Pararhizobium sp. A13: one gene and its partner. The protein of the gene in region 2 binds, or shares a complex with, the protein of the main gene of each other region. Links are inferred from orthologs where the notes say so. Each region holds a gene or a part of one and is shown on either strand. Other genes may lie near its edges.

What was found.
Region 1: the proteins of dnaG (region 2) and WI754_RS12385 are in contact, whole or in part, in a crystal structure (PDB 2R6A), measured with the Geobacillus stearothermophilus proteins. The link is inferred for Pararhizobium sp. A13 from one-to-one orthologs. Residues at the interface, in WP_049624496.1 of Geobacillus stearothermophilus: Lys456, Leu457, Leu458, Pro459, Ala460, Asn463, Ala464, Leu467, Leu535, Leu536, Ile537, Ala538, Gln544, Glu545, Asp548, Tyr549, His552; in WP_033016901.1 of Geobacillus stearothermophilus: Ser13, Glu15, Ala16, Gln18, Glu91, Leu92, Asp94, Ala95, Val96, Pro97, Thr98, Ala99, Ala100, Asn101, Tyr104, Tyr105, Ile108.

The regions. Positions count from the first base shown.
Region 1 is NZ_CP149510.1:2,521,324-2,525,944, forward strand. What follows is about bases 835-3,799. They hold WI754_RS12385 (replicative DNA helicase), read right to left. Parts: upstream 3,085-3,799; coding sequence 1,585-3,084; downstream 835-1,584. Other genes in these bases: WI754_RS12380 (TerC family protein), read right to left, coding at 835-1,440; rplI (50S ribosomal protein L9), read right to left, coding at 3,480-3,799. Outside these bases: alr (alanine racemase), read right to left, coding at 1-663; more of WI754_RS12380, read right to left, coding at 796-834; more of rplI, read right to left, coding at 3,800-4,055; WI754_RS12395 (DUF2232 domain-containing protein), read right to left, coding at 4,080-4,621. UniProt on the Escherichia coli protein: The main replicative DNA helicase, it participates in initiation and elongation during chromosome replication. Travels ahead of the DNA replisome, separating dsDNA into templates for DNA synthesis.
Region 2 is NZ_CP149510.1:3,956,961-3,960,594, forward strand. The notes cover bases 692-3,634. They hold dnaG (DNA primase), read right to left. Parts: upstream 3,191-3,634; coding sequence 1,193-3,190; downstream 692-1,192. Other genes in these bases: WI754_RS19355 (AAA family ATPase), read right to left, coding at 692-1,152; WI754_RS19365 (hypothetical protein), read left to right, coding at 3,381-3,634. Also shown: WI754_RS19350 (LysE family translocator), read right to left, coding at 1-505; more of WI754_RS19355, read right to left, coding at 637-691. UniProt on the Escherichia coli protein: RNA polymerase that catalyzes the synthesis of short RNA molecules used as primers for DNA polymerase during DNA replication.

The sequences.
Region 1 (4,621 bases), 1.4 Mb from region 2 along the record:
ATGGAAATCCGGTCCAAGGTGAACGCCGGCCGAGTTGGCCAGGCTTGATTCGATACCTTCGAAAGCAGCGGTAACTGCCCGGAATGACTCGAGTTGCCGGCGGTTCAGCGGATGGGCCGGGTCGTCGGCGCAGGCGAGGTGGCTCATCACCAGGATGGGCGAAAAGCTTGCCGGGCGGGCCGGGTCGTTTGCCAGCGCCAGAGCCTCGGACGCGTTCAGTCCCAGCCGGTTCATGCCGGTATCCACATGCAGCACGCAAGGGTGATCACCGCGTTCCGACAGTACCGACATGAAGAAGGCCAACTGTTCTTCGGAATTGATGATCGGAACCAGGCTGTTGTCGAAGAAAAGCTGCTCGTTGCCGGGCCACATGCCGGCGAGGATGTAGATGCGCCCGTCCGGCACCAGCGGACGCAGTTCCGCGCCCTCCTCGGCATTGGCGACGAAAAAATCCCGGGCACCGGCGGCGTAGAGCGTTTCCGCGGCCGGCTCGATGCCGATGCCATAGGCATTGGCTTTCAGCACCGCCGCAGCCCGCGCCTTGCCGGACAGTTTGTCCATATTGCGCCAGTTGTCGGCAAGCGCACCGAGATCGATAATCAACCGGTTGGAGGCGGCATCAAATGCGGGAAGGGTGGAGGAGGGATCGTGCGATTGGGCCATGGCAAAAGGGATACAGCCAAGCGTCCCCAACTGCAATTGCAGCGTTCGCGGAAGCAGCAAGTCTGTAGCCGCTTCCCGGCGTATTTTTCACAGCGGCAACCGGCGGTCTTCCCGCCGGCAACCATTCGCCGATTACATGAACGACGAGGTCAGAATCGGCTCCACTTCCATGAAGCCTTCGTAGATCATCTTCAGTGCAACGAAGAGGATGATGGCGAGACCGACATAAGAAATCCAGTGATAGCGGTGCAGCAGCTTGGCGATAAACGATGCGGCGACACCCATCAGCGCGACGGACACCGCAAGGCCAATGATGAGGATGTTGGGGTGTTCGCGCGCGGCACCGGCAACGGCGAGCACGTTGTCGAGCGACATCGAGACGTCGGCAACGACGATCTGAATGGCGGCCTGTTTCAGCGTCTTGCGCGGCGCGCGATTGCCGACCACGCCGTTTTCGTCGATATCCTCACCGGTCAGCGTTTCCAGACCTTGGGCTTCTTCCTTCGCGGTGGTTCTGATTTCACGCCACATCTTCCAGCAGACCCACAGGAGCAGGATGCCACCGACGAGCAGCAGGCCAAGAATTTCGAGCAATTGTGTCGTGAGCAGCGCAAAGGCGATACGCAGCACGGTCGCCGCCGCGATCCCGATCAGGATCGCCTTGCCGCGCTGCTCCTTGGGAAGACCGGCTGCCGCCAGACCGATGACGATGGCGTTGTCGCCTGCGAGCACGAGGTCGATCGCAAGCACCTGCAGCAGCGCGATTAAGGCGTCCATGAAGAGATTTCCCCAGACTAGAGACGTTGGACCACGGCCATTGCAGCCGCGGCTATTCAGCTAATTTTGTTTTCGCTTATCCGGAAGTCCGGCAATTTGCAACGTGGCGAACCCCATTGACCCTCCGGAAGCGGTCTTTTCCAATCAATGCTCGTACTGTGTGAAGGACGGATCGGCGAGGTCGGTGAAGCGGGTGAATTCCGACTGGAAGGCGAGCTTGACGGTGCCGGTCGGCCCGTGACGCTGCTTGGCGATGATCACGTCGGCGGTGCCCTTCACCTTTTCGAACTGCATCTTCCACTCTTCATATTTCGGATCGAACTCGTCGCGCGGCTCCATGTTCTTGACGTAGTATTCCTCGCGGAACACGAAGAGCACGACGTCGGCGTCCTGCTCGATCGAACCAGATTCGCGAAGGTCGGAGAGTTGAGGCCGCTTGTCCTCGCGGCTTTCCACCTGGCGGGAGAGCTGGGAGAGTGCGATGATCGGCACGTTCAGCTCCTTGCCTAGTGCCTTCAGGCCCGTGGTGATCTGGGTGATTTCCTGCACGCGGTTGTCGCTCGATTTGCCGGAGCCGGTCATCAGCTGGATATAGTCCACCACGAGGCAGTCGAGACCGCGCTGACGCTTGAGGCGGCGGGCACGGGCGGAAAGTTGGGCGATCGAAATACCACCGGTCTGGTCGATATAGAGCGGCACCTTCTGCATATGTTGAGAGCATGCCACGAGCTTCTCGAAATCGTGCTCGGAAATATCGCCGCGGCGGATCTTCGAGGAGGAGACTTCCGTCTGCTCGGAAATGATACGCGTTGCCAGCTGCTCAGACGACATTTCGAGCGAATAGAAACCGACGACGCCGCCGTTCTTCGCCTTCATCGAACCGTCGGCCTGCACTTCGCCTTCATAGGACGCAGCGATGTTGTAGGCGATGTTGGTTGCAAGCGAGGTCTTGCCCATGCCCGGACGTCCGGCAAGAACGATCAAGTCGGAGCGCTGCAGGCCGCCCATGCGGGCGTCGAGCGAGTGAATGCCGGTCGAGATGCCTGAGAGCGAACCGTCGCGCTCGAAGGCCTGCCCCGCCATGTCGATCGCCAATGCCACCGCGTCGTTGAACGACTGGAAGCCGCCATCGTAGCGGCCGGTTTCAGCGAGTTCGAACAGGCGGCGTTCGGCATCCTCGATCTGGCTCTGCGGCGGCATGTCGAGCGGCGCGTCATAGGCGATGTTGACCATGTCCTCGCCGATGGTGATCAGTGAGCGGCGCAGTGCCAGATCATAGATCGCCCGGCCGTAATCTTCCGCGTTGATGATCGAGACGGCTTCCGAGGCGAGACGGGCGAGATATTGCGCCACCGTCATGTCGCCGACCTTCTCGTCGGCCTTCAGGAACGTCTTGATGGTGACCGGGTTGGCGGTCTTTCCCATGCGGATGATGTCGCCGGCGACCTCGAAGATCTTGCGGTGCAATGGCTCGTTGAGATGAACCGGCTTCAGGAAGTCCGAGACGCGATAGAAGGCATCGTTGTTGACGAGAATGGCGCCCAGGAGCGCCTGCTCGGCCTCGAGATTGTTCGGCGCTTCGCGATACTGTGCTTCGGCCTGATCCTTGGCAATGGGGACAAGTCTGCGCGCTGCTTCGTTCATGGCGTTCCGTCTCTGTCTCGCGTGGTCTGATGGTTGCGGTACCCGATTTGCGAGCGTTGGGGCCAGGGGTCAAGTGTATCGCTGCAACAGCCGCCGACGCATTTGATCCGGGGGCAAGCCGTCACCGTTGTTCACAGGGTTCCGCTGCTGAACGCGAAAAATCTGTCGATACGGGCATTGGCTATTGACCGGATTTCTGATGCGAATCGCTGTCGTCAGCGGTTATTCTAACCTCGGTTCGAACCGGTCACAGGATTTTTTGGCGGCAACTGTCCGGCTGTCCACCGTTCAGGATGCAACCGCCCATCCTCAGACGCAGAAAGGCCCGCGGACGGGCCGCGGGCCTTTTTGTTCAAAACAGGCGCTGCGATCGGCGCCGCGTGCTTTTAAGAAGCTTATTCTTCTTCGGCTTCGAATTCAGCTTCCGGGTTGAAGAAATCTTCCGGCTTCAACGCGTCTTCGTCAACGCCGTAGATGGCGTCGGCAGAGGTGAGGCTTTCGCCCTTGAGCTGGCGTTCTGCTTCTTCAGCCGAACGGGCAACGTTCATCTGAACCTTGATTTCGACTTCGGCATGCAGGTGCAGGACGACGTCATGCAAGCCGATCGTCTTGATCGGGTTGTTGAGGTCGACCTGGTTGCGGCCGATGTTGAAGCCTTCGGCACCCAGAACTTCAACGATATCGCGAGCAGCGACCGAACCGTAGAGCTGACCGGTTTCGCCAGCCGAGCGGACGACGACGAAGGACTTGCCGTCCAGCTGTTCGGCAACGGTCTGGGCTTCGGACTTGCGCTCGAGGTTGCGGGCTTCCAGCGTCGCGCGCTCGGCTTCGAAACGCTTCTTGTTGGCTTCGTTGGCGCGCAGCGCCTTGCCGAGCGGCAAGAGGTAGTTACGGGCAAAGCCGTCGCGAACCTTGACGGTTTCGCCCATCTGGCCGAGCTTGGCGACGCGTTCGAGAAGAATGACTTGCATGGTGATGTCCTTTCGTTTGTCTGTTCAGAGGTCTTTTGTTTCAGTGTCAGTTGTTTTCCCTGCCGGCGACAGCGCGATGGCGCGCCGCGTGTCCATCAGACCCGACAGGAGAAAGAAGAATGCCGGCACCTGGAAGATCAGAACCGACATGTAGCCGATCCACAAAACGGGCAGCCGCCAGGACTTGCCGCGCGTGCGGAAATGGAAGACGGCGAACCCGGCAAGCAGGAAGCCCGCGCCGAAGGTGCCGCAGATGAGCGCGCCGATGATGGCCGGTGTGCCGCCCATGAAGGCGAGAACCAGGCCGCCGAGGAAGGCGAAGATGGAATAGCGGTGCATGCGCAGCGTCGATGGCATGTCCTCGCGCGGGCGCAGGCCTTTGCCTGAGGTCTGGACGATGCGGCTGGCGATGTAATAGGCCGCAAACAGGATCATCACCCAGAGGGCGCCGAACAAGAGCGGCCAGGCGACCTGGAAGAGGGACTTGATCTGCTCGACCACCGCCGGAGCAGGGTTGAGCAGCGGGTCCTGCGCCTTCATCGCGATCAGCACCTGATCGACCACGA
Region 2 (3,634 bases):
AACCGAACATGACAAGAAAATCGATAGTGGCGAAGACAAGGGCGAGAACGGCATATTGCGGGATCTGCGATTCGGCCGGCGCGATGAACTGCGGCAGGAACGCCGAGAAGAACAGGTAACCCTTGGGATTGGTGACCGCGACCAGGAAACTTTTGAGGAAGATCGAGCGTGGCGATCCCAAGCTGTTCTCCACCGTGCCGTGCAACGTCTCGTTTAACGAGCCATTCGAGCGCAGCAGCATGATGCCGAGAAAGGCGAGATAACCCGCACCGATCCATTTGACGACTGAGAACCAGAATTCGGAGGTGGCCAGCAGCGCGCCAAGGCCGAGGGCGACGGCACCGATCAGGACGAAATCGGACAGGACAGCGCCAATCATGCCGACCAAGGCGCGACGCACGCCGAAGCGGGAACCGTTGGTCAGCGCCAGAAGCACGGTCGGGCCGGGCGTGGCGATGCCGATGAACGAGACGAGTGCGAAAGCCAGAAAGGTGATTTCAGTCATGATTGCCTCCTCCGGGCCGGCGAATAATCATCGCCGGTTGTTGGCGGGATTTTTGCAATTGCCTGGCATACTGGCAAGGGGGCGGCTGCGGCGCTTTGCCGGTGGGTTTACCAAAGACGGCGGGCACGCATTCAGCCGCGCGAGCCTCGGCCGGCCAGTAGGTCGACAAGATCATCCACCGCCTGCTCCGCGCTGCCGATCGCGGTATCGATCCTGATCGGCGATCGGCTCCAGCTTTCGTAGTGACGGTCCACCACATCTTGCCAGGAAGGCTGCTGCAGGCCTTCGATATCGACTATCCGCGTTTCCACGCGGCGGCGATGCTCAGTCGTGTCGGAGCAGATGATTTCGACTTCCATGATATTGGTCGAAAGCGATTGTCCCACCGAAAGCCAGGCGTCCCGCGTGACGGCCAGCGGATTGACACAGTCGGCGACGACGATCCGGCAAAGACGCAGATTGTCCTCAGCGAGGCGATAGGCGACAATATATCCGGCCGGCCCGACATCCGCCTTGAGCATGCCGGAGGAACGCAAAGCCTGCTCGATCGTATCGACACGCAGATGAATCGCGTTCAATCTTTGCGCCAGCAAGCGCGCGATCGTGGTTTTGCCGGTACCAGGCAGCCCGCCCAGAACGATGAGCATCATTTCCTCCCGCCTGAGCACTGAGTCTCTTGCTGGCAAACTACTTCCCCGCCGGCCCCTTCACCCGTCCCGACAACACGCCGAAACCATCAATAATCGCCTCCTGGTTTTCCAGCCGCGTCACCTCCAGCTGGACCTCCTGCAGGTTGCGCAGGATCTGGCTGACGGTGTCGTCGTCGCCTTCTTCGGTGGCGTAGGCGAGTTCGCTTTCGAGTTCGCGGCGCTGCCAGAGCAGCGCCTTGGTGCGCTTGTGCAGGGACAGCGCCTGGATATAGCCTTCGCGCGCATCCTCGGGCGCGGCAGCGGTGGTCGCGGTCCAGAGGCGGGCGAAGCGGATCTGCTGGTCGAGCGACTTCAGGAGGTCGCCGAAGCCTTCGGCCTCCAACTGCTCGATGAGAATTTCGCGCGACAGACGCGGCCCTTTTGCCGCGGCGGCATTGAGCACGGACGACCAGAAGCGCTGCAAATCGCGATTGTCATAATCGATCGCGGAAATCTCGTCATATTCCTCGAACAGCAGCTGCGGATGGTTGACGATGGTCAGCGCCAGCACGCTTTCTCTGAGTGGCGGTAGAGCCTGATGGCCGCTGACGAGCGACGAGCGGGCCAGCCGGTCGGAGATGCCGCTTCGCTCGGAGGTGCGCCCGCCCTGCTGGCCGCCGCGCCCCTGCCCCCCATTTCGGTTTGCACCGCCTTGGCGCTGGTTGCGGTCGAAATTTCGCTGGCCGCCCTCACGGCGCGAGGCGCCTTGAAAGAACTGGTTGAGCCGGTCGCGGACATCCTGACCGTAGTGGCGGCGGACGTTTTCGTCGGCGATGACGGAGACCACCTGTTTCAACGTCGCTTCGAGCTGGGCACGCTGCTCCGGCGTATCGAAGGAGCCTGCCTGCGCCTCGCGCAGCCAGACCATTTCCGACAGCGAGCGGGCTGAGGCCATGACCTTGTCGAAGGGCGCGCGGCCCTCATGGCGGACGAGATCGTCCGGATCCTTGCCGTCCGGCAGCATGGCGAAGCGCACGGAAAAACCGGGCTTCAGATGCGGCAGCGCCAGATCGACCGCCCGGTTGGCGGCGCGGATGCCGGCGCCGTCGCCGTCAAAGCAGAGGACGGGCTGCTGCGTCAGCTTCCAGAGCAGCGCCATCTGATTTTCGGTGAGTGCTGTGCCGAGCGGTGCGACCGCATTTTCGATGCCGGCCTGATGCAGCGCGATCACGTCCATATAGCCTTCGACCGCGATGATCGTGCCCGCGCCATCAGCGCCGGACATCGCCCGACGCGCACGGGCGAAATTGTAGAGCACATTGCCCTTGTGGAAGAGCTCGGTCTCGTTGGAGTTGAGATACTTGGCCGGCGCGTCCGGCGACATGGCGCGGCCGCCAAACGCGATGACCTTTTCCCGCGACGACAGGATCGGGAACATGATGCGGTCGCGGAAGCGATCGTAGGAGACCGGGATGTCAGGCCCGTGCACGACAAGGCCGCAGGCCTCGATCTGATCCTTCGGCACACCCTTTCCGGCCAGATATTCCTTCAGCGCATTGCGGCTTTCCGGCGCATAGCCGAGCCGGAAGGTCTCGATCGTGCGTCCGGTCAGGCCGCGGTCGCGCAGATAGGCCCTCGCCTTGGCGCCATTGGCGGTCTGCAATTGACCTTCAAAGAATTGCGTCGCCATTTCCATGATGTCCTGCAGGCCGGTGCGCTGGCGGTCGCGCTTCTCGGCCTCGACATCCGGCTGCGGCATGGCGATGCCGGCAAGGTCGGCGATCTGCTGCACGGCTTCGGGAAACGCCATGCCGTCGAGATCGGTCAGGAAGCGGAAATGATCGCCTGACACCCCGCAGCCGAAGCAATGGTAACGGCCCTTGCGGTCCTCGCAGTGAAAGCTCGGGGATTTTTCACCGTGGAAGGGGCAGCAGGCCCAGTAATCACCGCGCGAGGCGTTGGTCTTCTTGCGATCCCAGGTGACGCGCTTGCCGATCACGTCCGATATCGGAACGCGGTCGCGGATCTCGTCGAGGAAGGAGTTGGAAAAACGCATGAATACCTCTGGGCTGGCTTCCCTATAGGCGGCAATCGCGGCGCGCGCCAGCAAGGCTGCGCATCATACCCGCAATTCACAGGTTGACGAGACGTCGAGACCCGCGAGGCGACATACGCCTAGAATAAAAAGTTGCTAGAAAACGTCAGGCAAGACATGAATTGTCAATCTTCCTCCCGGAACCCGCCTGATGACTTTCGCCGCCCGTGACCTTGCTAAAAGCAGCGCCTTTTTTATCGCCATGCGCCTGCTTGCCACCGAACTGACAGCGATGTTCGATGAAAATCCGCGGCTGATGTCGATCTTTGCCTCACATCAGCGCTGGCTGATGGCGCAGCTCGGGATATCGCTGCACTATCGGCGTGATCCCAACGACCCCGCCAAGGGGCTTTATGTCGGACGTTTCGTCGCGGCCGCGGTGGAACACGGCATTGCCAGCCGCAA